DNA from 3 places in the Variovorax atrisoli genome. Region 2 is predicted to be linked to each of the others. Evidence: predicted binding sites of a transcription regulator. Region 2 holds the regulator's gene; each other region holds the start of a gene.
The links. Region 2 encodes sigma-54, which starts transcription at its own class of promoters, with help from an activator protein. Its sites were predicted from a motif close to TGGCANGNAANCTGCTTT; they were not measured.
Positions count from the first base shown of each region.

Region 1 (10,132 bases), 210 kb from region 2:
GGCGAGAAGTATGTGGGCTACCACGTCGAGCTGTGCGAGCGCGTGCTGAAGGAGATCGCGCCGCAGGCGAAGCTGGAGTACATGGCCGTGACCGCGCAGAACACCATCCCGCTGGTGCAGAACGGCACGCTCGACATCGGCTGCGGCCCCACCACCAACAATACCGCGCGCCAGCAGCAGGTGGCCTTCGCGCTCACCACCTACGTGAGCGAGGTGCGCATGGCCACCAGGGTCGACTCGGGCATCGCCAACCTCGACCAGCTCGCGGGCCGCAACGTGTCGGCCTCCACCGGCACCACGGCGGTGCAGTTGCTGCGCAAGCGCGAGCGCACGCAGAACGTCTCGTACAACACCATGCTCGGCAAGGACCACCTCGAGAGCTTCCTCCTGATGGAGTCGGGCCGCACCGATGCCTTCGTGCTCGACGACAACCTGCTGGCCGGGATCATCGCGAACTCGAAGAACCCCTCGGCCTACCGCATCGTGGGCGAGCCGCTGGGCTCGGAGCCGATCGCACTGCTCTTCCGCAAGGACGACCCGGCCTTCAAGTCGGCGGTGGACGATTCGCTGCGCCGCATGATGAAGAGCGGCGAGCTCGAGAAGATCTACACCAAGTGGTTCGTGGCGGCCATCCCGCCGAAGAACACCAGCCTGAACCTGCCGATGAGCGCGACGCTGAAGCAGCTCATCGCCGAACCCAACGACAAGCCGCTGGAGGCCTACGCCAAGTGACCGCCGCTACCGCCACTTCCATCGTCTTCGAGCCCGCACGGCGCGTGCGCGCCATCGGCGTCTCGGAGATCCTGCGCATCACCGACCACGCCAACGCGCTCAAGCGCGCCGGCCGCCCGGTGATCGTGCTGGGCGCGGGAGAGCCCGACTTCGACACGCCGCAGAACGTGCGCGACGCTGCCGTGCAAGCCATCGGCAGAGGCGACACGCGCTACACCGTGCTCGACGGCAGCCCGGCGATGAAGGCGGCGGTGCAGCTCAAGTTCAGGCGCGACAACGCGCTGGACTTCGCGCTCGAAGAGATCAGCGTGAGCGCAGGCGCCAAGCAGGTGATCTTCAACGCGCTGATGGCCAGCCTGGACCCAGGCGACGAAGTCATCCTGCCCGCGCCGTACTGGACCTCGTACGCCGACATCGTGCAGATCTGCGGCGGCGTGCCGGTGCCCGTGGCCGGCACCGAGGCCAACGGCTTCCGGCTCGATGCCGCGCAGCTCGAAGCGGCCATCACGCCGCGCACGCGTTGGTTGTTCCTGAACTCGCCGTCGAACCCGAGCGGTGCCGCCTACAGCGCGGACCAGCTGAAACCGCTGTGCGAGGTGCTGCTGCGCCATCCGCAGGTCTGGGTGCTGGCGGACGACATCTACGAACACATCCTCTACGACGGACTGGCCTTCGCCACGCCGGCGGCGGTGGAGCCGCGCCTGCGCGAACGCACGCTGACGGTGAACGGCGTGTCCAAGGCCTATGCGATGACCGGCTGGCGCGTGGGCTACGGCGCCGGTCCGCGAGCGCTGATCGCGGCGATGGCCGTGGTGCAGAGCCAGACCACGTCATGCCCCTCGTCGGTCAGCCAGGCAGCCGCCATCGAGGCGCTGACCGGTCCGCAGGACATCGTGGCCGAGCGCTGCGCCGACTTCCAGGCGCGGCGCGACTTCGTGGTCGCCGCGCTGAATCGCGCGCCGGGCCTGCGCTGCCGCGTGCCCGAGGGCGCGTTCTACACATTCGCGAGCTGCGCCGGCGTGCTCGGCCGGCACACCCGCGGCGGCATGCTGCTGCGCAGCGACAGCGACTTCTGCCGCTACCTGCTGCAGGACTTCGAGGTCGCGGTGGTGCCGGGCAGCGTGTTCGGGCTGGCGCCGTATTTCCGCATCTCGTACGCGACCTCGATGGCGCAGCTGCGGGAGGCCTGCGAGCGCATCCAGGCTGCCTGCGAGGCGCTGGAATGACTCCGCTTTTCTCCCTCCCCTTCCGGGGGCGGGTTGGGGTGGGGGCAGGCGGCGCATCCGTTGCCGCCGGTCCGTCCGGCGCCGCTTGCCCCCATCCCCGCCTTCCCCCAGAGGAGGAAGGAGCAATACCGAACACCTTCAGACCATTGGATACAGCATGACTTCAACACCCCGCACCGGCGGCCAGATCCTGGTCGACCAGCTCGTCACCCACGGCGTCGAGCAGCTCTTCTGCGTGCCCGGCGAAAGCTTTCTCGCCGTGCTCGACGCGCTGCACGACGCGTCCATCGAAGTGACCGTGTGCCGCCAGGAAGGCGGCGCGACGATGATGGCCGAGGCGCAGGGCAAGCTCACCGGCAGGCCGGGCGTGTGCTTCGTCACGCGCGGGCCGGGCGCCACCAATGCGTCGGCCGGGGTGCACATCGCGCACCAGGATTCGACGCCGCTGCTGCTCTTCGTCGGCCAGGTCGCGCGCGACGCGCTGGGCCGCGAGGCCTTCCAGGAGCTGGACTACGGCGCGGTGTTCGGCACCATGGCCAAGTGGGTGGTGCAGATCGACGACCCTGCGCGCGTGCCCGAGCTGGTGTCGCGCGCCTTCCATGTCGCCACCTCGGGGCGGCCCGGCCCGGTGGTGATCGCGCTGCCGGAAGACATGCTGACCGAGGCCGCAACGGTGGCCAACGCGCAGCCGTACGCCGTCACCGAGACCCATCCCGGCGCGGCGCAGCTCGCCGAGCTGCAGCAGCGGCTGTCGCAGGCGCAGCGGCCGGTGGTCGTCCTGGGCGGCAGCCGCTGGTCGGAGAAGGCGTCGCGCCAGTTCGCGGATTTCGCGGCGGCGTTCTCGCTGCCCGTGTACTGCTCGTTCCGCCGGCAGATGCTGATGTCGGCCGATCACCCCTGCTATGCGGGCGACCTCGGCCTGGGCGTCAACCCCAGGATGCTGGAGCGCATCCGCAATGCCGACCTGATCCTGCTGGTCGGCGGGCGTCTGTCGGAAGTGCCCTCGCAGGGCTACGAGCTGCTGTCCATCCCGCAGCCGAAGCAGGCGCTGGTGCACGTGCATGCCGATGCCGACGAACTGGGCAGGCTGTATCGCCCGGCGCTGGGCATCCACGCCACGCCGCAGGCCTTCGCCGAGGCCGTTTCCACGCTGCGCCCCGCACAGGTGCCGGCCTGGCAGGCGGAGACGAAGGCCGCACGCGAAGACTTCCTGCGCTGGAGTGACCCGTCGCCGGTCCGCATTCCGGGCCCGCTGCAGATGGGCGAGGTCATGAAGCACCTGCGCGAGGTGCTTCCGGCCGACACCATCTTCTGCAACGGCGCGGGCAACTTCGCCACCTGGGTGCACCGCTTCTGGCCGTTCCGCGCGTATGCCAGCCAGCTCGCGCCTACCAGCGGCTCGATGGGCTACGGCCTGCCGGCCGGCGTCGGCGCCAAGCGGCTGTGGCCGCAGCGCGAGGTGGTGGTGTTCGCCGGCGACGGCGACTTCATGATGCACGGCCAGGAATTCGCGACCGCCGTGCAGTACGGCCTGCCGATCATCGTGGTGCTGCTGGACAACGGCATGTACGGCACCATCCGCATGCACCAGGAAAGGCACTACCCGGGCCGCATCAGTGCCACGCAGCTGAAGAACCCCGACTTCCGCGGCTACGCCGAGGTGTTCGGCGGCCACGGTGAGCATGTGGCCAGCACCGAAGAATTCGGCCCTGCGCTGGCCCGCGCACGTGCCAGCGGCAAGCCGTCGATCCTGCACTGCCTGCTGGACCCGGAGGCCATCACGCCGGGCAGCACGCTGCAGTCGATCCGCAAGGCCGCCCTGGAGAGCTGAGCACTCCTCCAGGCTCTGCGCACTTCGTGTCGTTTCGCCAACCCCCTCGCCGGGGGCGACACCTGCGGCCCGGCAAAGCCGGTTCCGCGGTGTCCCGCGAACTGGCTGCGTATCAGCGCAGGCCGCCGACGTACCGGGGTGGGGGTGTGGGCGGCTGGCCGTCGGGCTGGCGTGCCGCCAGGCGCGCGGCGCGCGCCAGCGGCTCCATCGCCTGCTCCAGCCGGGTGGCGAGCAGGTAGAGCTCCTCGTCCTTGGTGTCGGCCGCGTGCGCGCGGGTCATGCGCACGATCTCGGCGGCGTACTCGGCATTGGTCGCCATCCATTCGGTGTCGGTCACGCGGCCGTGCTTTCGCCGCAGCGCCACGTGAAGGCGGGCGGCGAGGGCGATGCGTTCGCTTTCGGACATGGATGGCGACATGGCTTGTTTCCTCCGTCGGTGGGTCAACTGCTCCCGAGATGTTCCCTGTGCTGTGCAAGATCGAGGCCCAGCAGCTCGCTGTCGGCATCGACGCGCAGGCCGACGATGACGTGCACCAGGAACAGCACCACGGCCGTGCCCGTCGCACTGAAGATGGCCACGCTGCCGACCGCGATCGCCTGCGTGAGCACGTCGCCGGTGGCGCCGGAGACGCGCGGGTCGGCGAACACGCCGGTCAGCAGCGCCCCCACGATACCGCCGATGCCGTGCACGCCGAACACGTCGAGCGAGTCGTCCGCCCCCAGCAGGTGCTTCAGGCCGGTGGCGCCCCAATAGCAGGCCAGCCCCGCAATGGCGCCGATGGCCAGCGCGGCCGGCGGCGTGACGAAGCCGGCCGCGGGCGTGATGGCCACCAGCCCGGCCACGAGGCCCGAGCACAGGCCCAGCAGCGAGGGGCTGCGCCGCACGATCCATTCGCCGAGCATCCAGCTCATGGCGCCGGCAGCCGCCGCGATGTGCGTGACCAGCATCGCCAGCCCCGCGCGCCCGTCGGCCGCCACCGCCGAGCCGGCATTGAAGCCGAACCAGCCCACCCACAGCAGGCCCGCGCCGGTCATGGTGAAGGCCAGGTTGTAGGGCTCGAAGGCCTCGCGGCCGTAGCCCTTGCGCGAGCCGAGGGCGTAGGCGCACACCAGCCCCGCGATGCCGGCGTTGACGTGCACCACCGAGCCGCCCGCGAAGTCGAGCGCGCCCATCTGCGCGAGCCAGCCGCCCGGCTCCCACACCCAGTGGGCGATGGGCGCATACACCAGCACGCTCCACAGCAGCGCGAACCACAGGATCGCCGAGAAGCGCATGCGCTCGACGAAGGCGCCGAGCACCAGGGCCGTGGTGATGATCGCGAAGGTCAGCTGGAACATCGCGTAGACCGACTCGGGCACGTTGGGCGCCACGTGACTCACAGCCAGCTGGCCGGCCTCCTTCAGGTAGTCGAAGCCCGAGAACCAGAGGCGGCCGGCGCCCCCGAGCCAGGGCCAGCCCTCGGTGAAGGCGAGCGAATAGCCCACCGCGAACCACGTCAGCGAGACGGCGGCGGCGATCGCCACCACCGCCGCCATGGTGGCCAGCACGTTCTTGCGGCGCACCATGCCGGCATAGAAGAGGGCGATGCCGGGCAGCGTCATCAGCAGCACCAGCGCGGTCGAGGTCATCATCCATGCGGTGTCTGCCGCGTTGATCGAGGCTTGTGGTGCCAGGGCCATGGTCGCTTTCTTCTTCAAGTGGTGGACTCAGGCGCCCCGTGCACAAGTCGTGCCACTTTGTTAACTATCAGAAACACTTTGGTTTGCAGATCGGGCTTTATTGGTAAGGCAAAGCGGGTAATTCCCTATGCACTGAGGCGGTGCGTGCCCCTAAAGTCTGCGCACTCGCGAACGGGCCCTGCTCGTGTGCCGAGGGTCCGAGGAGACAAACCCCCCAAGCAACAATAAAAATTCTTCAAAGGCTCCGTACGAGATGCCTGTCCAACCTTGAAGGCGCCGCTGGTCGGCGCCTTTTTTATTTGCGCGGAGGCTTGGGGCATCGGCCTTCGCAGCTACTTTTTCGATAGCACCGGAGTGAGACAATCCAGGCCCTATGGAAATGCTGGTGGTCACGGGCGCCTCTGCGCTCGCGGGTTTTGTCGATTCGATCGTGGGTGGAGGCGGCCTGATCCTGGTGCCTGCGCTGTTCGCCGTCTTCCCGGGTGCACCGCCGGCGACCCTTCTGGGCACCAACAAGAGTGCTTCCATCTGGGGCACGGCCGCCGCCGCGGCCCAGTTCAGCCAGCGGGTGCAGATGCGCTGGGGCGCGCTGTGGCCAGCCGCGCTGCTCGGTTTCACCGGCTCGATGCTGGGCGCCTGGGGCGTCACCATGTTCCCCGGAGACTTCCTGCGCAAGGCGCTGCCGCTCATCCTGCTGGGCGTGCTGCTCTACACGCTGGCGCGCAAGGACATGGGCCGCATGCACGCGCCACGCTTCACCGGCCGGGCCGAGACGCTGGCGGCCTGCACCATCGGGCTCACGATCGGGCTTTACGACGGCTTCTTCGGCCCGGGCGCGGGCAGCTTCCTGGTGTTCCTCTTCGTGCGCTGGATGGGCTACGACTTCCTCAACGCCTCGGCCTCGGCCAAGATCATCAACACCCTGACCAATGCCGCCGCGCTGATCCTGCTGGCGGCCAAGGGCCACGTCTGGTGGCACTACGGGCTGGTGATGGCGGTGGCCAACGTGGCCGGCAGCGTGCTGGGCACGCGCGTTGCGCTCCGGCATGGCGCTGGCTTCGTGCGGGTGGTGTTCATCGTCGTGGTGAGCGCGCTGATTCTGAAGACCGCCTACGACGTATTCCTGAAATAGCGCAACGAGAAAGTCGCCCGATGCCCTCTGCCCAAGATCCCGTCGAGCGGCCCGCTCCCGTCAGCTTCTGGCAGGCCTTCGCCTACTGGCTCAAGCTGGGCTTCATCAGCTTCGGCGGGCCGGCCGGGCAGATCGCGCTGATGCACCAGGAACTGGTGGAGCGCCGGCGCTGGATCTCGGAGAAGCGCTTTCTCCACGCCCTCAACTACTGCATGCTGCTGCCCGGCCCCGAGGCCCAGCAGCTGGCCACCTACATCGGCTGGCTCATGCACCGCACCTGGGGCGGCGTCGCGGCGGGGGTGCTGTTCGTGCTGCCCTCGCTCTTCATCCTGATCGCGCTCTCCTGGATCTACATGGCCTACGGGCAGGTGCCGGCGGTGGCGGGGCTGCTGTACGGCGTGAAGCCGGCGGTCACGGCCATCGTGCTGTTCGCGGCCTGGCGCATCGGCTCGCGGGTGCTGAAGAACGCCTGGCTCTGGGCGATCGCTGCGGCGGCGTTCGTGGCGATCTTCGCGCTGCAGCTGCCGTTTCCGCTGATCGTGCTTGCGGCGGCGGCCATCGGCTACTTCGGCAGCCGGGTGGCGCCGCAGCGCTTCGCGCCGGGCGGCGGCGGGCATGGTGCGGCAGGGGCGGCGGCCATCGGCCCGGCGCTCATCGACGACGACACGCCCACACCCGCGCACGCGCGCTTCGACTGGGGCCGCTTCTGGCGCGTGCTGGGCATGTTCCTCGTGCTGTGGCTGGGCGCCATGGGCGCGCTCGTCGCCCTGTACGGCTGGCAGGGCACGCTCACGCAGATGGGCTGGTTCTTCACCAAGGCAGCGCTCATGACCTTCGGCGGCGCCTACGCGGTGCTGCCCTACGTGTTCCAGGGCGCGGTCGACCACTACGGCTGGCTGGGCGCCACTCAGATGATCGACGGCCTCGCGCTCGGCGAGACCACGCCGGGGCCGCTGATCATGGTGGTGTCCTTCGTGGGCTTCGTCGGCGGCTGGAACCAGGCGCTCTCCGGCGGCGACCCGCTCTTCGCGGCAGGGTCCGTGGCGGCGACGGTGGTGTGCTTCTTCACCTTCCTGCCGTCGTTCCTCTTCATCCTGCTGGGCGGGCCCTTCATCGAGTCGACGCACGGCAACCTGAAGCTCACCGCGCCGCTCACGGCCATCACCGCAGCGGTGGTGGGCGTGATCGTCAACCTGGCGGTGTTCTTCGCCTGGCACGTGCTGTGGCCCAGGGGGGCCGGCGGGGGCTTCGACGCGGCATCGACGGCGATCGGGCTGATCGCCGCCGTGGCGCTGTTCCGCTTCAAGGCCGGTGTGATCCCGGTGGTGCTCGCCTCGGCCCTGCTGGGGCTGGCGTGGCAGCTGTTGCTGCTGCCTTTGCTGCCCCACTGACCTTTCGTGGAACACCGCGGAACCGGCTTTGCCGGGCCGCAGGTGTTGCCCCCGGAAGGGGGTTGGCGCAGCGACACGAAGTGTGCAAAGCCTGGGGGCGAATCTGGTCTCCGCGGAACCGGCTTTGCCGGGCCGCAGGTGTTGCCCCCGGAAGGGGGTTGGCGCAGCGACACGAAGTGCGCGAAGCCTGGGGGCGAACTCAATCTTCCACGAACGCTTCCTCGCGCTTGGCCTTGATCGCCGGCAGCAGCACGATGCCCAGCAGCAGCGCCGCGGCGATCAGGAGCCCCGCCGACAGCGGCCGCGTGACGAACACGCTCCACGCCCCGCGCGACAGCAAGAGCGCCCGGCGCAGGTTCTCTTCCATCATCGGCCCGAGGATGAAGCCCAGCAGCAGCGGTGCAGGCTCGGTGCGCAGCTTGATGAAGAGATAGCCGATGAAGCCGAAGGCCGCCACCATCCACACGTCGAAGGTGTTGTTGTTGGTCGAGTACACGCCGATCGCGCAGAACAGCACGATGGCCGGGAACAGGAACTTGTAGGGCACCGTCAGCAGCTTGATCCACATGCCGATCAGCGGCAGGTTCAGGATGATGAGCATCGCGTTGCCGATCCACATCGAGGCGATCAGGCCCCAGAAGAGCTCCGGGTTGCTGGTCATCACTTGCGGACCCGGCTGGATGTTGTGGATGGTCATCGCGCCCACCATCAGCGCCATCACCGCGTTGGGCGGGATGCCCAGCGTCAGCAGCGGGATGAAGGAGGTCTGCGCGCCCGCGTTGTTGGCCGATTCCGGCGACGCCACGCCGCGGATGTTGCCCTTGCCGAAGGGCACTTCGCCGGGGCGCATGCGGATCTTCTTCTCCAGCGCATACGAGGCGAACGAGGCCAGCAGCGCGCCGCCGCCCGGCAGGATGCCCAGCGCCGAGCCCAGCGCGGTGCCGCGCAGCACGGCGGGGAGCATGCGCTTGAAGTCGTCCTTGGTGGGCCACAGGCCCTTGACCTTGTGCGTGAACACCTCGCGCTCGTCGTCCGGCTGCGAGAGGTTGCCGATGATCTCGCCGTAGCCGAACACGCCCATCGCGATGACGACGAAGCCGATGCCGTCGGTAAGCTCCGGAATGTCGAAGCTGTAGCGCGCCACGCCCGAGTTGACGTCGGTGCCCACGATGCCCATCAGCAGGCCCAGCACGATCATCGCCACCGCCTTCAGCAGCGAACCCGAGGCCAGCACCACCGCGCCGATCAGGCCCAGCACCATCAGCGAGAAGTATTCGGCCGGGCCGAACTTGAAGGCCAGCTCGGTCAGCGGCGGCGCGAAGGCGGCCAGGATCAGCGTGCCCACGCAGCCCGCGAAGAACGATCCCAGGCCGGCGGCGGCAAGCGCCGGGCCCGCGCGGCCCTGCCGGGCCATCTGGTAGCCGTCGATGCAGGTGACCACCGAGGACGATTCGCCCGGCAGGTTCACCAGGATGGCCGTGGTGGAGCCGCCGTACTGGGCGCCGTAGTAGATGCCGGCCAGCATGATCAGCGCCGACACCGGCGGCAGCGCGTAGGTGGCCGGCAGCAGCATCGCGATGGTCGCGACGGGCCCGATGCCCGGCAGCACGCCGATCAGCGTGCCCAGGATGCAGCCGATCAGGCAGTACAGCAGGTTGGTGAAGGTGAACGCGACGCCGAAGCCGGTCGCGAGGTTGTTGAAGAGTTCCATGGCGGCGTGCTCCTCGTTCAACCGGCGATGAAGGTGGGCCACACCTGGATCTGCAGCTTGAGCGCCCAGATGAACGCCACGTAGCTGCCGGCCGCCAGGATGGTCGCGAGGATCAGCACGTCGCGCAGCTTGAAGTGCTCGCCCGCCATGCTCGAGATGATGGTGAGCGCGTAGATCGCGATGATCATGCCCATGGCCGGCAGCCCGATGCTGGGCAGCCCGCCCAGCAGCACGCCGAAGGCCAGGTTCGCGCCGAGCACGAAGGCCAGCGGCTTCCAGGCCCACTTGCCGATCGGGTCGCCGTCGGTGGTCTCGACCACCATCGCCTGGAACATGATGATCGCGCCCAGCACCGCCAGCAGGATTCCCAGCATGAGCGGGAAGTAGCCCGGTCCCATGCGCGCGCCGTCGCCGATGGTGTAGGTGGTG
Region 1 is NZ_JACIBG010000004.1:329,227-339,358, reverse strand. Features, by position in the region: gene FHY06_RS16735 (amino acid ABC transporter substrate-binding protein) at 1-732, shown strand, start outside; gene FHY06_RS16730 (pyridoxal phosphate-dependent aminotransferase) at 729-1,958, shown strand; gene FHY06_RS16725 (thiamine pyrophosphate-binding protein) at 2,116-3,789, shown strand; gene FHY06_RS16720 (hypothetical protein) at 3,902-4,207, opposite strand; gene FHY06_RS16715 (ammonium transporter) at 4,231-5,469, opposite strand; gene FHY06_RS16710 (sulfite exporter TauE/SafE family protein) at 5,843-6,601, shown strand; gene chrA (chromate efflux transporter) at 6,622-7,992, shown strand; gene FHY06_RS16700 (tripartite tricarboxylate transporter permease) at 8,192-9,703, opposite strand; gene FHY06_RS16695 (tripartite tricarboxylate transporter TctB family protein) at 9,721-10,132, opposite strand, start outside.
Region 1: the regulator sigma-54 is predicted to act here: its motif matches at 5,507-5,524, upstream of FHY06_RS16715 (ammonium transporter).

Region 2 (10,132 bases):
GCTCGTGCCGCTGCTGGAGGAATTCGCGGCGCCGCCCAACGGCATCTACGCGGTGTTCGCGGGCGCCAAGCACATGCCGCTGCGGGTGCGGCTGTGGCTTGATTTCCTCAAGGAGCAGTACGGCAACCCGGATTTCTGGGGCGGAAGGGCCTGAGTTCAGCCAACGGCTGCACAATCTGTTCACATTTGAAATCCGGCTGATACGCCCCCACGCTGACAGCCGCCGAGGTCCTTCGCGGAACAACGGGGAACCGGCTTCGCCGGGCCTCGGGTGTCGCCCCCGGATGGGAGGTGGCGAAGCGACACGAAGTGCGCGCAGCCTTGGGGGCGAGCCATCCTGAAAGCTCCACCGATGACCCTGGAAGCCATCCTTGCGTACCTTCACCTGCTCGCCATCCTCACGATGGTCGTCTTCATCTCCAGCGAGGCCGCGCTGTGCCGCGTGCAGTGGCTCAACGCGGCGGTGGTCGAGCGGCTGGCCAAGGTCGACATGGTCTACGGCATCGCGGCCATCGCGGTGCTGGCCACCGGCATCGCGCGCACCTGGTGGGGCGTGAAGGGCACGGCCTGGTACTGGACCAACCCGCTGCTGCACGTGAAGCTGGGGCTCTTCATCATCGTGGGCGTGCTGTCGATCTTCCCGACGCTCACGTACTTCCGCTGGCGCAAGACGCTGCGCGCCACCGGCAAGCTGCCGCCCGAGGCCGAGATCGTCAAGACGCGCAAGCTGGTGATGGTCCAGGCGCACCTGATCGCGCTGATCCCGCTGGTGGCGGTGTTCCTGGCGCGCGGCTTCGGCAAGTAGCCCGGGATCGGCCGCGCAAAGCAAAAGGCCCGCTTTCGCGGGCCTTCCTTCATGGCTTTGCAGCCAGCGCGGTGCCGATCAGGCCTTTGCCGCGTCGGCGGTGCACTTCTTGACGAAGCTGTTCTTGGCGGCGCCGGCCAGCGGCTTGCCGTTCTTGTCCACGGCCTTTGCTTCGCAGGAGGGAGCGGCGGCGGCCTTGGCTTCCTTCTCGCACTTCTTGATGGAGCTGGCCTTGGCGGCACCGGCGAGGGCCTTGCCATTCTTGTCCACGGCCTTGGCTTCGCAGCTTGCGCCGGCGGCGGGGGCTGCTGCCGCGGGTGCGGCGGCCGGCGCGGCGGCCTTGTCTTGAGCCTGTGCTGCACCGAAGGAAAGGCAGGCACCGAGTGCAAGCAGGGAAAGGAGCTTCTTCATGGTGATGTGTCCTCGCTAGGTTGAGTTGTGACAGGTTCCCCGCCTCGGGGCCGACCATCGTAACGGCGCAAGGCAACGATCGGATGACCATCGTCAACTGATCCCGGGTTTGCCCCCGGTAAAATTTCAGGATGCTATTGGTCAAACAGGAGCTGCTCGCGGCGCTCGCGAACACGCTCGAATCCCTCTCGCCCGGCGCCGGCCCCAAGGCCGCGTTCGAGTCGCCCAAGATGGCCGCGCACGGCGATTTCGCCTGTACGGCAGCCATGCAGCTCGCCAAGCCGCTGGGGCGCAAGCCCCGCGACCTGGGCGAGGAGCTGCGCGCCGCACTGCTCGCGACCCCCGCGTTCGCCCAGTGGGTCGACGCCATCGAGATCGCCGGGCCCGGCTTCCTCAACATCCGCCTGAAGACGGCTGCCAAGCAGCAGATCGTGCGCGAGGTGCTGTCGGCCGGGAATACTTTCGGCCAACAGCCGGCCACCGGCGAGAAGGTGCTGGTGGAGTTCGTCTCGGCCAACCCGACCGGCCCGCTGCACGTGGGCCATGGCCGCCAGGCGGCGCTGGGCGACGCCATCTGCAACCTGCGCGCCTCGCAGGGCGAGAGCGTCTGGCGCGAGTACTACTACAACGACGCCGGCGTGCAGATCCAGACCCTGGCCAACAGCACGCAGCTGCGCGCGCGCGGCTTCAAGCCGGGCGACCCCGAGTGGCCCAGCGGCGAGAAGGCGGCTGCATACAACGGCGACTACATCGCCGACATCGCGGCCGACTTCAAGGCGAAGAAGACCGTCAAGTCGGAAGACCGCGAAGTCACCGCCAGCGGCGACATCGAGGACATCGACGCCATCCGCGAGTTCGCCGTGGCCTACCTGCGCCGCGAGCAGGACCTGGACCTGCAGGCCTTCCGCGTGCGTTTCGACCAGTACTACCTCGAGTCCAGCCTCTACACCAGCGGCCGCGTCGAGGACGCCGTGCGCAAGCTCGTGGCCGCCGGCAAGACCTACGAGCAGGACGGCGCGCTGTGGCTGAAGTCGACCGACTACGGCGACGACAAGGACCGCGTGATGAAGAAGCAGGACGGCACGTACACCTACTTCGTGCCCGACGTCGCCTATCACATCGCCAAGTGGGAGCGCGGCTTCCACAAGGTCATCAACATCCAGGGCACCGACCACCACGGCACCATCGCCCGCGTGCGCGCCGGCCTGCAGGCCGTGGGCGAAGGCATCCCCGAGGGCTACCCCGACTACGTGCTGCACACCATGGTGCGCGTGATGAAGGGCGGCGAGGAGGTCAAGATCAGCAAGCGCGCCGGCAGCTACGTCACGCTGCGCGACCTGATCGAGTGGACCAGCACCGACGCGGTGCGGTTCTTCCTGCTGAGCCGCAAGCCCGACACCGAGTACACCTTCGACGTCGACCTCGCGGTGACGAAGAACAACGACAACCCGGTCTACTACGTGCAGTACGCCCATGCGCGCATCTGCTCGGTGCTTGCCGGCTGGGGCGGCGACGCAACATCGCTGAAGGACGTCGACCTGTCGCCGCTGGAAAGCCCGGCCGCCCAGGCGCTGATGCTGGTGCTGGCCAAATACCCGGCCATGCTGACGGCCGCCTCGAAGGACTTCGCCCCGCACGACGTGACCTTCTACCTGCGCGAACTGGCCGCCAGCTACCACAGCTACTACGACGCCGAACGCATCCTGGTCGACGACGAGAAGGTGAAGCTGGCCCGCCTGGCGCTGGTCGCCGCGACCGCGCAGGTGCTGCACAATGGCCTCGCGATTCTCGGCGTCAGTGCACCGAGCAAGATGTGAACCCCCTCACCATGAAGAAGACAAGAAGTCAACGCGGCAACATCGTCATCGGCCTGATCATCGGGCTGGTGCTCGGCCTGGGCGTCGCGCTGGGCATCGCGGTCTACGTGACCAAGGTGCCGATCCCGTTCGTGACCAAGACGCAGCGCGGCGGCGCCGAGCAGGACGAGGCCGAGGCCCGCAAGAACCGCGACTGGGACCCGAACGCGCCGCTGGCCGGCAAGGCCGGCGCACCCAAGCCGGCGACGCCGGCCGCCCCGGCAGGCCCGGTCAACCCGATCACCGGCGAGCCCGCCACCGGCAACACCGCCGCCGCTCCCGGCGGCGCCTCGCCCGGCACCGCGCCGCCGGTGCCCGTGGTGGTGGCGCCCAAGCCGCCGCGCACCGCACCGACGCCGGCCGAGGCCAACGCCCTGCCGCCGTCGAACGACCCGCTGGGCGACCTGGCCCGAGCCCGGTCGGGCAGCGTCTCCGGCTCCGGCAGCACGACCACCGCGTCGGCCGCGCCGAGCAGCAGTGGCAGCAACGCCGGCAGCAGCGGCTCGGGCCTCGATCCCTTCATGTACTTCGTGCAGGCCGGCGCCTTCCGCACCACCGAGGATGCCGAGGCCCAGCGCGCCAAGCTGTCGCTCATGGGCGTCGAGGCCAAGGTCACCGAGCGCGAGCAGGCGGGCCGCACCGTCTACCGCGTGCGCGCCGGCCCCTTCAACAAGAAGGACGACGCCGACCGCCTCAAGGAACGGCTGGACGGCGGCGGCATGGATTCGGCGCTGGTCCGCGTGCAGCGCTGAGCGGCGTCATCTGCCCGGCAACCGACACGAATAGCCCCCAAACTTCGCCGCGCGGCGTTTGCCGCCACCATCCACAGCCTCGGGCGCGCCGGATGCGGGGGAACTCCCCGCCGCGCGCCGGCTCAGTCTGCCGTAATAACTGGAGAGCTCTTTCAATGAAACGTCGTGACTTTTCGCTGGCCGCAACCTCGCTCGGGCTGCTGTCCCTGGGCGTCAACCCGGCCCACGCCCAGGCGCGTGTGCCCAAGGCCGGCTCCGAGTACCTGGTGCTCGACAAGCGCGTGCCGGTCGACGCGCCCGCCGGCAAGGTCGAGGTGGTCGAGTTCTTCTCGTACAACTGCCCGCACTGCAACGACTTCGAGCCGTCGCTGGAGGCCTGGCTCAAGACGATCCCGAAGGAAGTCTCCTTCCGCCGCATTCCCGTTCCCTTCGTGGGCAACGACGTCGAGGCCAAGCAGCGCCTGTACTACACGCTCGAAGCCATGGGCAAGGTCGACGAGTATCAGCCGAAGGTGTTCAACGCGATCCACGCGCAGCGCCAGAACGTGAACGGCGACGCCAACATCATCGCCTGGGCCACCGCCAACGGCCTGGACGCCGCCAAGTTCAAGGAAACCTTCACCTCCTTCGGCGTGGCCAGCAAGGCCAAGCGCGCCTCGCAGCTGACCGACGCCTACAAGGTGGCGGGCGTGCCGGCGATGGCCGTGGCCGGCCGCTGGTATGTCGACGGCGAGACCGCCGGCAACATGACCAAGGTGCTTCAGGTCGTGAACTATCTCATCGGCGAGGCCAAGAAGGGCTGACCCCCAGGCTTCGCGCACTTCGTGTCGCGCGCCTTCCCCCTTGCAGGGGGCAACACCGGCGGCCCGGTGAAGCCGGTTCCGCGGTGTTCGGGCATGAAGCCGGGAAGAAAGTCAAGCCCGCCTAGGCGGGCTTTTTCATCTGTGCGGGCGGGGCAGGAGCACGCAGCCGCATACAATGCCGAGCAAGTTTCGTGCCTCTATGACATTGCACTCTCACCCCACCACCTCCTTCCTGCGTCGCATCGGCCGGCTGGCCGCCGGCGCCCTGTTGCTGGCAGGCCTCGCGTCGGGCGCCGTGGCCGAGACCGCCGACCGCTCCAAGCCGATGAACATCGAGTCGGACGCGATGCGCTACGACGACCTGAAGCAGACCAGCGTGTTCACCGGCAACGTGCTGGTGACGAAGGGCACGATCATCATCCGTGGCGCGCGGCTGGATGTGCGCCAGGACGCCGAGGGCTACCAGTACGGCGTGGTCACTGCGGCGCCCGGCAAGCGGGCCTACTACAAGCAGAAGCGCAATGCGCCCGACGAGTGGATCGAGGGCGAGTCGGAAGTCATCGAGTACGACAGCCGCGCCGACAACGTCAAGTTCATCCGCAACGCCGTCATGCGCCGCCTGCTGGGCGCCACGCCCAACGACGAGAGCCAGGGCGCGCTGATCGTCTACGACCAGAGCAACGACACCTACACCGTCAACGGCTCGACCGTGCCGCCGAACACCGCCGTCAACGCCTCGGCCCCTGGCGGCCGCGTCCGGACCATCCTCACTCCCAAGGCCGCCACCGCGCCGGCCCCGGGCGCTCCGGCTCCGGCCGGCGGTGCCAAGGCCCCTGCGCCGGCGCCCACCCCGGCTCCCGGCGCCGGCCTGCGCCCGAGCACCACGCTCAGTGACCAGGGAGACACGCGCAAGTGATCGAATCCGCAGGAACCCAGGACGCCAGCGGCACACCGGGCAGCCGCCTGGTCGCGCGCGGCCTGAAGAAGAGCTACGGCAGCCGCACCGTCGTGAAGGACGTCTCGCTCGACGTGCAGAAGGGCGAAGTCGTCGGGCTGCTCGGGCCGAATGGCGCGGGCAAGACCACCTCGTTCTACATGATCGTGGGGCTGGTGCGCGCCGACGCCGGCGACATCTCCATCGACGGCGAGCCGATCGCGCACATGCCGATCCACCGCCGCGCCCGCATGGGGCTGAGCTACCTGCCGCAGGAAGCCTCGATCTTCCGCAAGCTCACGGTCGAGGAGAACGTGCGCGCCGTGCTCGAGCTCCAGAGCGAGCCCGACGCGAAAGGCAGGCTGGTTCCCCTGTCGAAGGAGCACATCGAGGAGCGCCTGACCGACCTGCTGGTCGACCTGCGCGTCGACCACCTGCGCGATTCGCCCGCGATGGCGCTGTCGGGCGGCGAGCGCCGCCGAGTCGAGATCGCGCGCGCCCTGGCCACGCAGCCGCGCTTCATTCTTCTGGACGAGCCCTTCGCCGGCATCGACCCGATCGCGGTGATCGAGATCCAGCGCATCATCAGCTTCCTGAAGGAGCGCGGCATCGGCGTGCTCATCACCGACCACAACGTGCGCGAGACGCTGGGCATCTGCGACCACGCTTTCATCATCAGCGACGGGCACGTGCTGGCACAAGGCACGCCTTCGGAGATCGTCGACAACGCCGAGGTACGCAGGGTGTACCTGGGCGAGCACTTCCGGATGTGATCATGTTGCGAGGGTCAACGGCAAGCGTGGTCGCCATGCGCGTGGAGCCCCTTCGCGAGGGCTGGTGTGCACGGCCGCCCGAAGCGGCCGGCCCGCTCCCGGCAGGGAACTGGCGTGGCGCGCGGCGTGCTGCCTCGGGGGGAGCCGTCTTCTCATGAAGCAGGGGTTGTCCCTTCGCGTTTCGCAGCACCTGGCGCTCACGCCGCAGCTGCAGCAGTCGATCAGGCTGCTCCAACTCTCCACGCTCGAGCTGAGCCAGGAAGTGGAGCAGATGCTCGACGAGAACCCGTTCCTGGAGCGCACCGCCGAGGAGGCCGTGCGCGAGGAATTCGGGCTCGACACCGCCGACGCGCCGGTCCCTCGCGATGACGGCGGCGATGGCGCCGACGGCGAGGGCGACTTCGCCCCCTCGGCCGCGAGCAGCAGCAGCGCGACTTCTTCCACGGAAGGCACGGCAGTCGCCGACGCCGACGGCCCCGCCGCCGAGATCGCCGAGCGCGAGCCCGACTGGGAAGGCGATGGCACCGTCGACATGGCGCCTGACGACAGCGAATGGGGCAGCGACGCGCCCGCGCGCCAGAACAACGCCGGCGACGACGAGCGCGCCGATGCCACCGAGCTCGCGCGCAGCCAGGAGTCGCTGCAGTCCTTCCTGCACCGCCAGGCACTGAGCCTGCGGCTCAACGAGAGCGACAGCGCCGCGCTGCGCTTCCTCATCGAATCGCTCAACGAGGATGGCTACCTCGAAGACTCGCTGCCCGCGCTGGCCTCGGGCCTGGCGGGCGACGACAACGACGAATTCGACGACCTCGTGCACCACTTCCAGGTGGCGCTGGGCCTGCTGCAGAGCCTGGAGCCCGCCGGCGTCGGCGCGCGCGACCTCGGCGAATGCCTGAGCATCCAGCTGCGCGCCATGGCGAGCGACGACGAGACCGAGGAAGAGGAACTGGTCCGCAAGACGGCGCTGGCCATCTGCAAGCAGCCCATGGAGCTGCTCGCGCGCCGCGACTTCAAGCGCCTGGCCACGCTCACCCGCAGCAGCGAGGAGCTGGTGCGCTCGGCGCTGCAGGTCATCGCGCGGCTGGAGCCCAAGCCGGGCCGGCGCTTCGTCGACGTGGAGCGCAACGTCATCGTGCCCGACGTGATCGTCACCAAGACCGGCCGCGGCACCAACGTGAAGTTCCGCGTGATGCTCAACCCCGACGTGATGCCGCGCCTGCGGGTGCACGACATCTATGCCGGCGCGCTGAAGTCGCACAAGGGCGAGGGCAGCCAGGCGCTGTCGCAGCGGCTGCAGGAGGCGCGCTGGTTCATCAAGAACATCCAGCAGCGCTTCGACACCATCCTGCGCGTGAGCAACGCCATCGTCGAGCGGCAGAAGAGCTACTTCGTGCACGGCGAGCTCGCCATGCGCCCGCTGGTGCTGCGCGAGATCGCCGACGAGCTGGGCCTGCACGAATCGACCATCTCGCGCGTGACCACCGCCAAGTACATGGCCACGCCCTTCGGCACGGTCGAGCTCAAGTACTTCTTCGGCTCGGCGCTGGGCACCGAGACCGGCGGCAACGCGTCGAGCACCGCGGTGCGCGCGCTCATCAAGCAGTTCGTCGGTTCCGAAAGCGTGAAGAAGCCGCTGTCGGACAGCCAGATCTCCGAGATGCTGAAGGAGCAGGGCATCGAGTGCGCGCGCCGCACCGTCGCCAAGTACCGCGAGGCGCTGCGCATCGCGCCCGCCAACCTGCGCAAAGCCTTGTAACTGGCACACCCCCAGGCTATGCGCACTTCGTGTCGCTTCGCCAACCCCCTTGCAGGGGGCAACACCTGCGGACCGGCGGAGCCGGTTCCGCGGTGTTCCTGGAATGGGCTCGCGTGGCGTTGGATGGTGGCTGCGGTGTTCGCCCTGCTCGTGCTGCTTGTCACGGGCTGCGCCACGCTGCCCGACGAGGCCCCGCGCCCGCCCACCAAGACCATCGCCGTCTCGGCCGACACGGCGCTCGGCAGGATCGCGCTGGCCTCCCAGCCCGACCCCGACCTGAGCGGCTTCCGCCTGATGCCCGGCGGCGACTTCGCCTTCGACACCCGCATCCAGCTCGCGCGCCGCGCGCAGCGCACGCTGGACGTGCAGTACTACCAGATCGAGAACGACGAGACCGGCCGCTACCTGCTGCGCACCCTGCGCGACGCCGCCCAGCGCGGGGTGCGCGTGCGGCTCTTGATGGACGACCTCTATACCTCCGGCGAGGACGAACTGCTGCTGGGCCTGGCCGCCACGCCCAACGTGGAGCTGCGCCTGTTCAACCCCTTCCCGGCAGGCCGCGGCAGCCTGCTGAAGCGCTTCACCGCCTCGCTCTTCGACTTCAGCCGCGTCAACCGCCGCATGCACAACAAGCTGTTCATCGCCGATGGCGCGATGGCGGTGGCGGGCGGGCGCAACATCGGCAACCAGTACTTCAGGCGCACCTCGGGCGAGAACTTCATCGACCTCGACACCTTCGTCACCGGCGCGCTGGTCCCGCGCCTTGGAAGCCTGTTCGACCAGTACTGGAACAGCGTCTACGTGCGGCCTATCCAGTCGGTGGTGGGCAGCAGCCTCTCGCGCGAGGAGCTTCAGCAGCGCTTCGAGCTCGCCACCGGCCCCGAGACCACGCCCCCGCCGCCCAAGCCCGCCCCCAACGACCTGCTGGGCTACAGCCCGATGGCCGAGGACCTGGACGCCGGCAAGCTCGGCCTGATCTGGACCACCGCCGAAGCCTATGCCGATTCGCCCGAGCGCGTGATCGGCAAGACCGCCTCGTATGGCGGCGTGCCGCTGCTGGACGTCGACAGCGTGCGCTACAACGTGGTCGAGCAGATGCGGCGCGCGCGTTCGGAAGTGACGATCGTCTCGCCCTACCTGATCCCCGGCGCCTCGGGGCTGGAGGTGATGCGCGAGATCCGAGGGCGCAACGTGAAGATCAGCGTGGTCACCAACTCGCTCGCCGCCACCGACGAGCCGCTGGTGCACACCGCCTACCGCCGCTACCGGCCCGACATGCTCAAGCTGGGCGCCGACCTCTATGAACTGAGCACCAACCGCACCCGCAGCAGCGTGAGGCTGGGCCTCTTCGGCACCTCGGTGGGCAGGCTGCATGCCAAGTCGGCGGTGATCGACCGGCGCATTCTGTTCGTCGGCTCGATGAACTTCGACCCGCGCTCGGAAACGCACAACACCGAGATCGGCCTTTTCATCCGCAGCCCCGAGATGGCCCAGCAGGCGCTGAAGCTCATCGACGTGCTCAAGCAGCAGGGCGCCTATAGGCTGCGCTTCGCCGAGGGCAGCAACGAGTCGCGCATCGAATGGGTCAGCGACGATGCGGGCAAGCTCACGGTGCTGACCGAGGAGCCCGATTCCCGCTTCTGGGACCGGACCATGCTCGAGATACTGGCCCCGCTGACGCCGGAGAGCCTCCTGTAGCCGCGCAGCCTCAGGTGCCGCGCACGGCCGACCACACGAGCCGCAGGCCCAGCAGTCCCATCACGCCGCCTGCCGCCCGGTCGATCCAGACCTTGTAGCGCAGGTAGGCCGAACGCGGCGCCGCCGACGAGAGCGCCAGCGCCACGATCGAATACCAGCCCGCCTCGATGCAGAAGATGACCGCCGGCACGGCGAGTGCCAGCACCAGCGGCACCTCGCGCGGCAGGAAGGCCGCGAAGATGCTCGCGTAGACCACGGCGGTCTTCGGGTTGCTCACCTGCGTGGCCAGGCCCAGCAGGAAGGTGCGCCTGCCGCGTCCCTGCAGGCGCTGCGCCGGATCGCCG
Region 2 is NZ_JACIBG010000004.1:120,267-130,398, reverse strand. Features, by position in the region: gene FHY06_RS15820 (LysR family transcriptional regulator) at 1-154, shown strand, start outside; gene FHY06_RS15815 (DUF2214 family protein) at 353-805, shown strand; gene FHY06_RS15810 (hypothetical protein) at 884-1,216, opposite strand; gene argS (arginine--tRNA ligase) at 1,348-3,033, shown strand; gene FHY06_RS15800 (SPOR domain-containing protein) at 3,045-3,824, shown strand; gene FHY06_RS15795 (thiol:disulfide interchange protein DsbA/DsbL) at 3,980-4,627, shown strand; gene lptA (lipopolysaccharide transport periplasmic protein LptA) at 4,827-5,543, shown strand; gene lptB (LPS export ABC transporter ATP-binding protein) at 5,540-6,334, shown strand; gene rpoN (RNA polymerase factor sigma-54) at 6,489-8,090, shown strand; gene FHY06_RS15775 (phospholipase D family protein) at 8,214-9,788, shown strand; gene FHY06_RS15770 (LysE family translocator) at 9,799-10,132, opposite strand, start outside.

Region 3 (10,132 bases), on a different contig from region 2:
GCACTGGCCGCGCATCGTCATCACGCTGCTGCCGGTGCTGCTCGCGCTGGCGCACGCCACGGGCGCCTGGCGGCTGACCGCGCTGGAGCGCCTCGACCAGCTGATCTACGACATCCGTCTGCGCGCCACCATGCCGGGCACGCCCGACGCGCGGGTGGTGATCGTCGATGTCGACGACGCCAGCCTCGCGCGCCAGGGCCAGTGGCCGTGGCCGCGCGACAGGATCGCGGCCCTGGCCACCGAGCTGTTCGACCGCCAGCAGGCGGCCGTGCTGGGCTTCGACGTGATGTTCCTGGAGCCCGACCGCAGCTCGGGCCTCGACAGGCTGCGGCAGCTCGCGAGCGGCCCCCTGGCCAGGACGCCGGGCCTGGCCGCCGAGATCGAGCGGCTCGCGCCCTCGCTCGACCATGACGCCACGCTGGCCGCCGCGCTGAGCGGCCGGCGGGTGGCGCTGGGCTACTACTTCACGCGCACCGAGCCGCCGAGCGCGAAGGGACAGCTGCCCGCGGCGCCCCTGCTTCCGGCCGGTGCCTTCCCCCAGGGCGCTGCCTACGCCACGGGCTGGAACGGCTTCGGCGCCAGCCTGCCGGAGCTTGCGAAGGCGGCACCCGTCGCGGGCTTCCTGAACACCCTGGTCGACATCAACGGCGACGGCGTCATCCGCAGCGTGCCGCTCATCGCCCGCTACGACGGCGACAAGGCACAGCCGGGCTACTACGAATCGCTGGGGCTTGCGGTGTACCGGCTCGCGAACGGATCGCCGCCGGTGCAACCCACCTTCGCGCCGGGCGGCGGAAGCACGCCCCAGCTCGAATCGCTGAGGGTGGGGCGGCTGCGCATCCCGGTCGACTCCACCGGCAGCATGCAGGTGCCGTTCCGCGGCCAGGGCGGTGCGGACGGCGGATCGTTCCGCTACGTGCCCGCCGCCGACGTGCTCGAAGGACGCCTCGCCCCCGGCGAGCTGAAGGACAAGATCGTGCTCGTGGGAGCCACTGCCCCGGGGCTGCAGGACCTGCGCGCCACGCCCGCCGAGGCCGCGTTCCCGGGCGTGGAGGTGCACGCGAACATCGTCTCGGCACTGCTCGAGCGGCGCCTGCTCAGCGTGCCCGACTACGCCCCTGGCTACGAGGTGCTGCTCGTCGTGCTGACGGGGCTCCTGCTCGCCTTCGGGATGTCGCTGCTGTCCGCACCGCGCGCCATGCTGCTGGCCGTCGGCGCGATGGCGGCGCTGATCGGGATGAACGTATGGCTCTACACGGGCTACAGCCTCGTGCTGCCGCTCGGCTCGGCGCTGGCGATGGCGGCCCTGGCGTTCGCGTTCAACATGAGCTGGGGCTACTTCTTCGAGTCGCGCGCCCGGCGCGGCCTCGTGCGGCTCTTCGGCACCTACGTGCCGCCCCAGCTGGTCGACGAGATGATGGCGCAGCCCGACCGCTACAGCATGCGCGCCGAGAGCAAGCCCATGACCGTGATGTTCTGCGACATGCGCGACTTCACGCGCCTGTCGGAGCAGATGGCGCCGGCCGAGCTGCAGGGCTTTCTCAACACCGTCTTCAGCCGGCTCACCGACGTCATCAGCGCCCACCGCGGCACCGTCGACAAGTACATGGGCGACTGCGTCATGGCCTTCTGGGGCGCGCCCGTCGACACGCCAGACCACGCAACGCTCGCCGTGCGCGCCGCGCTCGACATGGCCGATGCCGTGCACGACATCAACCGCATCCACCGCGCGAGCGGCCGGCCCGAGATCAGCGTGGGCATCGGCATCAACAGCGGCGTGATGAGCGTGGGCGACATGGGCTCGGCGGCGCGCCGCAGCTACACGGTGGTCGGCGATGCGGTCAACCTCGCGTCGCGCCTCGAGGGCCTGAGCGGGCACTACGGCGTCGAAGTGGTCGCCAGCGGCGCGACGCGCGAACTCGCGCCGGGCTTCGTCTGGCAGGAGCTCGACAGCGTGCGGGTCAAGGGAAAAGCACAAGCCGTTTCCGTTTTTACGCCCCTCGCCGCGGGCACCCCCGAGGCGCTGCAGCAGGCGCAGCAGATGCTGGAACGATGGAGCGAAGTCCTCGCCGCATATCGCCGGCAGGACTGGGCCATGGGCCGAAACTTGCTGGCGCCCCTGCTCGCCGCGGATGCGAAAAAAGTCCTTTACCAGCTCTACGCCCAGCGTTTAGCCTCGATGGCGTTGCGACCGCAAGACCCGAACTGGGACGGCGCAACCCGGTTCGAGACCAAATGACGACAGACGCATCAAAGGGGTCTTTCACAATGCAGGTTCGTGTGCTGGGTTGCTCGGGCGCCATCGCCAAAGACTGCCGCACCACCTCGTTCCTGGTCGACACGGACCTGCTCGTCGATGCGGGCACGGGCGTCGGAGACCTCACGCTCGACGAGATGGTCGGCATCGACGACGTCGTGCTCACGCACAGCCACCTCGACCACATCGCCGCACTCCCCCTGATGGTCGACGCCGTCGGCGGCCGTCGCTCGCAGCCGCTGCGCGTGCATGCGCTCAGGGACACCATCGACGCGCTGCGCGTTCACGTCTTCAACAACGTCATCTGGCCCGACTTCGAGAGCATTCCCAGCCCCCAGGCGCCGTTCGTGAGCTTCCATGACATCGCCGTGGGCCAGCAGCTGCCGCTGGGCAGCCGCGAGCCCAAGGTGGTCGAGGTGCTGCCCGCAGTCCATACCGTGCCGGCGTGCGGTTTCGCCGTGCGGCCGGCCGAGCGAAGCGCCCACTGGGTGTTCAGCGGCGACACCGAGCGCAACGCGCCTTTCTGGGAACGCGTGAACGAACTCGACGTGGCGATGCTGGTCATCGAAACCGCATTCAGCAGCCGCGAGCAGGCGCTGGCGGAGCGCAGCCTGCACCTGTCGCCCCCACTCCTGGCTGGCGAGCTGGCCCGCATCGCCCCGGGCAAGCAGTACCCGATCTACATCACCCACACCAAGCCCGCCGAAACCGACGAGATCATGAGTCAGATCGAAGCCCTGGTGGTCGAGCAGGCGGCAGGCATGGCGCAACGGGACATTCGCTGGCTGAAGGTGGATGGCGTCCTGACTTTCTGACCATCGGTCAGTGACGCGTTGGCATGACAAATTTGTCACCACGTGTAGCATCTTGAGGCAAGTTGTGTCACACGGTGTAACTCCAATGTGGTCAGAGGTGACACGTCCGGTACGGGAAGGGCGCCCCAAGCGGGTGGCACAGATGCTGCGGAAGGTACCTCGCTCCGGGCAGGTTCCCGGGCGTAACAACCAACCTACCTGGAGTTAGTGAATGAACCGTCGTTCCATCGCACGCAACGTGCAAAAGGGTTTCACCCTTATCGAATTGATGATCGTTGTGGCGATCGTTGGTATCTTGGCAGCAGTTGCACTGCCTGCTTATCAGGATTACACCGTTCGCGCAAGGATCACTGAAGGCTTGAATTTGGCTGAAAGCGCCAAGCAAGCGGTCGCGACTGATGGAGCTACTTCCGCAAACGATCTTGCTACCACCGTAGCTACTTGGAATGCGCAAAACGGTGGAACGAATGGCTCGGGTATTAATAGCAAATACGTCTCGTCTGTTCAAATGGCTGCTTCGGGTGAAATCACCGTTACCTTCATTCCAGCGGCTGTTGGCCTGAAAACCGGCGAAACTACGCTTGTCCTCGCCCCTTATGTTCGCGCTGCAGGCGGTACTGCCTCGACGCTCGCTGCAGCACAAGCTGCTGGAACAAGTGGCGTTGTTGACTGGGGCTGCGCCTCTGTTACTCAAACGACGGCGACTAATGCTGGCATGACGGGTATCACCGCCGGCACGCTGCTCGCCAAGTACGCTCCTTCTGCCTGCCGTTAATTCATTCTGAAGCTATCTAGGGGCCGCCTTCATGCGGCCCTTTTCATTCGGGGTAAGCCTAAATGAGAGCAGTCGTTTTACGAGCAAGCCGAACTCTCGTTGCTGGGTTTACTTTGATTGAATTGATGATCAGTGTCGCTGTCATCGGTATCTTGGCTGCTGTGGCCTTGCCTCTATATCGCGACTACATAGTTCGAGCTCGAGTTATTGAGGGTTTTGCCCTAGTCGAGGGAGCGAAGCTCGCATTAACCACAGATGTGGGAACGCCAGCACAGCTGTCGTTGACGGTTGCTGAATGGAACGCTCGGAACAATGGCGCCGGCAGCACATCCAAATTCGTCTCCAGCATTCTGATGTCAGCTTCAGGCGAAATCGCCGTGACATACAACGCATCTGCCGTGGGCCTTGATCCAAGCGCAAACACGCTACGGCTAAATCCATTTGTACGTTCTGACGGAAGTGCAAGTCAGTTCGCGGCTGCAATGGCTGCTGGCAAAGTCGGGCCGATAGATTGGGCTTGTGCTTCGAATCAACAAGGGTTTGCAGCTGATCGCGGTCTCTCGGCGACTCCGGGGACTTTGAATGCGATATATGCCCCGCCTATTTGCCGATAAAATACGTAATGATCCAGTGCGTCATTGCCTCGAGATAAATCTCTTCTTCTTGGGAAGGCTGGTGCCGATCTCGCCTTAAGATTTGATTTGAAGCTGCTTTAATCAAGTTTTGCATTCTCTGTCGCAAATCGGCGCGGCAACAACTGGAATAGAGCTCCATTCGACGCTGTGCGAACAGCAGGTTCGAATTGATGCCGACCGCCAGCGCACCGGCTACCACTGATCTCGCGGCCACCAAGCTGCGCGCGGCAAGCTCGCGCTTGAACATTGAGCTATGCTCGCGCCGATGGCACTTACTCCAAGTGTTCTTGGGGATGTGCATTAGCAGTTCTTCATGACACGATCATCATCCGCACGGAACAACCAATCCTGCTCCAACGCGATCGTTAAAAGCAAAGGGTATTGAGGAAACGCTTACTGTCGGTGCTCTCCTTGGTCCGCATCTTCAGCGCTGACTCTCTTTCCTGATCGGTTGTAGGCCGAGGCCGACATCAATGCATTGCGCTGACTGCATCCAAAAAGCCGCATCAAATCGGACGCCGGCGCGCGGCGTTGCGAAGGCTTCGGGCTTTTTTGTAACGGCTGCCTGTAGGTAGCACCGCCCTGTCCGAGCTCAGATTGGCCACGATCTGCTTGAGCTTGCGGTTTTCTTCCTCGAGTTGACGCAGACGGCGAAGCTCAGACGGCCCCACGCCCACGTATTTCTTGCGCCACACGTAGAAGGTTGCATCGTTGATGCCCATCTTGCGACCGACCTCTTCAACGCTCGTGCCCAGCTCGGCCTGATTCAACGCAAAGGCGATCTGATCCTCAGTGAACTTGCTCTTCTTCACGACATGCTCCTGGCCCAAATAGGGCCTTCATCATGCCGGTCGTTCTGTTACCGAACGGTACGGAAACCTGGGACAGGGTCAGGCTCACACTGCGTACTTCTTGCGACACAAATAGAAGGTTGCTTCGCTGATATCCATCTTGCGACATACCTTTCTTTGACGTTGGTGCCAGCTCGGCCTGCTTCAGCGCAAAGGCATTCTGGACTTCATCAAACTTGCTTTTCTTCGCGAAATGCTCCTGACTCAAACGGGCCCTTGTCGTGCCAGTCGTTCTGTTCCCGAATGATTCGAAATCCTGGGCAGGGTCAGTAGCGGGAAGTTTCTATTTCCGAGCGGTACTGATTCGAGTGAAGGGTCAGACGGGGTTGCGTGTAGAAGCCGGCGCACTGCAGCCAGCCTTTTCCTCTAGTACCACCTCTTGGGCAGCACGCTTTAGTTCATCTCGACTCTTTGTGTCCGTGAAAGCTTTCAACTTCTTCCTAGTCCCGAGTTCCAGATACGGTCAATTAGTAATGACCTCCCTCCACATGATCCGGGTAGGCGTCGTCGAAGACGGCACCGCCACGTCATAGACCTTCGTCTTCCCATCCGACGTGCGCACCAGAATCTTTATCGCTCCATTCGGCAGTCCTTCAGGCTGCACTCGGCTCGCCAGCACATTGCCGATGTAGCGACTGCTCAGATTTGGGATGGACCCACCATTGGCATAGTTCAGGAAATAGAGGTTTGAGCTCCCGCCTGGCGAGCATGGGTCGCTCGAGGGGATGTTGGTGGTGAAAGCAAGAACACCCTGGAACAGAACGGGGCTGGTGTAGGCCCGCTCGCCAACCGGTTTCGTCGCGAAATCCAGCACCCAGCCCTTCTTGGCCGTGAGATCCAGCGGGTTGCTGGTTACATTGATGTTCGTGCCCGACATCGTGGCCGTTTGTTGCACGAGTTGCGTGCGCAGCGATGTGATGGTGGGGTTCGAGGATTGATCGTCCAGCAAGCCGTAGAACGATTGCGCCTGTGATGCATTGGCGTTGGCACCGGTGGTGCCGGGAATATCTGAGGTGCCAAGGTATTGGCCTGTGCCGACAAAGACCATGCGCTTGTTCTTCACCACACCCAGCTCAGGCGTACCCGTGACCGGTTGAGGATTGCCGCTGCTGTCGACCAACGTGGCCAGCCGCTTCACATTCCAATTGGCAGTCGATGCGTCCGACAGATCGAAGCGCCACACATTGCCGAGCAGGTCGCCGCCGTACACGTAGTCTGCGGTGTCGTCCACGCCGGGGTTCACGAGGAAAGCGCTGATCTTTGCCAGCCCGCTCGGAGCAGAACTCGTGCCGACACCCGTGCTCAAGTCCTTGATCAGGCTGCCTGTGGCGGTATCGAGCACGAAGAGATGGCCCGCGCCGTCGCCACCGGTATCGGAACCGTTGTTGTAGCCCGAGGTGACCAGCGTCACCCAGCCGGCCGCCTTGGTCTTCACATTGAGCGGCGACCCATAGGTGTAGCCAATGTTCTTTGCGACAGCGGCCGCGGTGCTGGCATTCGGAAATTCCCACATTACCTTGCTCGCCACGGTGGCATCGGAGGTTGCAGAGGGATCGGTCACGTTCAGGGCGTAATAGCCTCGGCCTCCCTTGGCCAAACCTCCCGTCAGAACCGTGGCCCAGTTGGCTGCAGGCGGTTTCGGCTGGTTGGCCACTGTATTGCTGAGGTCCACATCGGTTGCGATAGGCGTGCCGTCAACGTAGAACCGATGTTGGAACAGAGACTGCTGCGTCAGACCCACCAAGGCGCTGGTCGATGTGTTGGTGGCGGAAAGATTGGTGTCGAAGAGGCGGCCGGGCACATAAGCCCACAGTTCGTTGCCCGTACTGGCGTCGAAGGCGTGAAGCATGCCGTCATTGGCGCCTTGATACACAATCCTTGCCCGATTGGCAGCGGCCCCTCCTTTGAATGCGGCGTATCCCGAGTCGGTGTAGCTGGAACGCGGCGCCGGTACATAGATCGGCTCGGCATTCACGATGTCGCCCAGCACATGTGTGCGTGTCCGATAAGGCTGCGCGCTGTTGCTGCCATTCCCTTCACCCGTACGGTCGCCACGCAGATACGCGATCACGGCCGTACTGTCGCTCGGGCCGGGAGGGCTGCTCGGCGAATTCAGCCGGGACAGTTGGGTCGTCGAAAGGCCGGTCTTCGTAAAAGGCACGCCGCTACTGCCATTGAAACTAGCGATGTAGCGTGAGCTGGTTGCTTGTTTGTCCAGCAACGCCTGGGCCGACCACAGTGGCGTGTCCTGCAGCAGGCCGGTAGTCAGATCAATCGAGAAGGCCTGGAGATCTCCATACCAGGAGCCTGAGTTGAAGCTGGACGCGAAGGCCGTGTTGTCACCCGATTTGACGTTCGGATTGCTGACAGCTACCGAAGCCGCCGCACCTGTGCGATTGACAATATCGTTGAGGATGGATGCGAGCGCGGTTTGCAGCTTGGCCGGGTCCTTGGTGTTGAAATACTGACCGTGACCATTGAGTGCCGCATGCCAGAGGTCGTCAATTGCAGTCGCGCTGTCCGCTTGCGGCGTCGGCCAGGTCGCTGAGCCAGTCGGGACGCTGGACATGGTGCCGGAAGCACCTAGGCCGATGGTATAGGTCACCATGTGCTGCCAGTTGGCAGGGTCCAACTTGTTTGGTGCAACTTGCTTCGAAGAAGAGCCTGTGAGGTCGGTGATCCAGTAATACATCGCCACGTCGGCGAGACTGTTCGAAGCGCTGTTCCCATCGTAGAACGGAGCGGGGAATTTCTGCCCCGCGACGAGTGGTACCCCGGCAATGGGATCGTTGATCGGCGCTTTGGTATCCGGATCCTGATAAACGTTGTCGGGCAAAGTCGGGATGGTTGTGTCTCGATTGCCCACCGATGCACTCGCGCTTCCGTTCCAGTAACCGTCCGTTGAGAGAATTGTGTAGTTGGGCGTGCAAGACAGCGGTACCGTGGTGGTTCGCGCCGTCGTACTTGCGCCCGGCATCGTGCCCGTCTTGAAGTATTGGCCCGCTCGATCGAGTGCTGGAATCAACGGCGTCCCTCCGCTTGGGCTGATTGAATAGACCTTTGAATACCAAGTCTGCTTTTGTGCGCTATCAAAATCCGCGAGGGGAACGAAGTTTGCAGCCTTTGTGTTGTTGTTGGAATTGTTGTCGTTGATGGTCGAGAAGCCAACGCGAGACTTGGAGTCGAGCACAGAAAACGCGAGACCCAGTGAAGTCTTCGCAGTCTGGATGCGGGTGCGATAGTACGTAAACCAATTGGCGAAGTTCTGTATTTCCTGTGCGTAGGTGCACGTGGTGCCGGTGCCGCAATCCGTCCGTGTTGCAGCTTTGGCGTAAGTGGGCGTGGTGCTCAATATTTCCACGCGCGCGTAGTTACTGTCCGAGTTTTGACCGGAGGTTCCGTCTTCTGTCCCGGAACCTTTCCACACATAGTAGAAGGCATATAGGGCATATGCCGTGGAGTTTGTCTTGCTCGAAGACGCTGCGCATGACGTGCCAAGAGCGAAAGAGCTTGGGTCATAGCGCGGCAGCGAAGGGGGCGTTGAGGTGGCGTAGCACACCCGAGTCAGGTCGACGGTGTCTGTATCTCCCGCCGCTGTCGGGTAGGGGTCGATCCGTGCGTTATTTGTAGGGCTGGCGCCCATTGACGACGTGTAGTTGGTCGTTGTCGCTCCGCTGTCGTATTGAACGCCCGGCAAATAGGTGATTGCCGGGTTGTAGTACAGCTGATTGAAGGTAGGAGAATAGTAGGCGCGGGTGTTCTTCCTGCCGTTCGTGTATTCCGCCGTCGCATCGGTCCCGGTGATGGAGCCCCAGACCATACTGCCGGAATTGTCCAGGGTGTACAGCACATTGGGCTTCACACCGCTCTGCACGACCAGCGGCACATCTGTCAGGTCGGTGGCCGCAAACGCTGCGAAGGGTTGCGCAACCAAGGACACCACCATCGTTGCGATGATGCCGCGCGTCGTATTTTTGAACTGTGGATACATGCTGAATGCTCGCTGTGGATTCGGCCGAAATCAGCCGAAGGGCAATTCGATGGTTGTCTGGACAATGCTGACGGTGGAGCGCGGCCCGAGGACACGAACGGTCACCCGGTAATGGATCGTGGGTCGTGTCGGCGGTGGAGGTGTCAGGCTGCCGAAGACGTTGGTGGTCTGCGCATGGCTGTTGTTGTCGCTGCCCGCCGCATCTCCCCCCGCGGAGAATGGCTGGCCTGCCACGCATTTGCTGGTGAGCAGCGTCAACGGGTCGGTAGTCGAGGGCGCGACGGTGCACAGCCTGTCGATCACGTACTGCACTCGATAGAGAGACTCGTCCGTACAGTCGATCGTGGCGCTGCCACCTGCGGTGTCGTAGCAGGGGACGCTGGCCCAGTTGTTGATCGTGCTGGGAATGCCGGCGGTGTCCACCGGCTGCATGAGGCGGAAGTATGTGTTGGCGACGTCCACATCGTTCTTGGCAAGCGTGGGCAACGCATTGAAGGCACGCTCGGCACCGGTGTCGGCAGCGGCCGTCGCGGCCTCCTTGAAGGCCACGTTCCCGGAAATCACGCCGGCGGTATCGGTCGATCGCAGCAGCGCGACGGCCGCCAGTGAAAGAACTAGCACCGCGATCAGCGCGATGAAGACAACAATGCCGTCTTGCCGCCGGGAACGACGGCGGGGCCACGCGGGGAGAGGGCATTCCCCTGTTGCACGGATGAGGGGTAAGAGAGTCATGACAGATTGGCCCAAAGAACGTTGCGGAGAGGTACCACGGTCTCGAAGGAGCGGTAGCGGTAGCAGCGCCAATCCG
Region 3 is NZ_JACIBG010000005.1:353,621-363,752, forward strand. Features, by position in the region: gene FHY06_RS19475 (CHASE2 domain-containing protein) at 1-2,239, shown strand, start outside; gene FHY06_RS19480 (3',5'-cyclic-nucleotide phosphodiesterase) at 2,269-3,072, shown strand; gene FHY06_RS19485 (pilin) at 3,284-3,847, shown strand; gene FHY06_RS19490 (pilin) at 3,910-4,461, shown strand; gene FHY06_RS19495 (hypothetical protein) at 4,448-4,783, opposite strand; partial or broken gene FHY06_RS19500 (transposase) at 5,016-5,294, opposite strand; gene FHY06_RS19505 (hypothetical protein) at 5,272-5,541, opposite strand; gene FHY06_RS19510 (pilus assembly protein) at 5,797-9,324, opposite strand; gene FHY06_RS19515 (pilus assembly PilX family protein) at 9,355-10,056, opposite strand; gene FHY06_RS19520 (PilW family protein) at 10,053-10,132, opposite strand, start outside.
Region 3: the regulator sigma-54 is predicted to act here: its motif matches at 3,207-3,224, upstream of FHY06_RS19485 (pilin).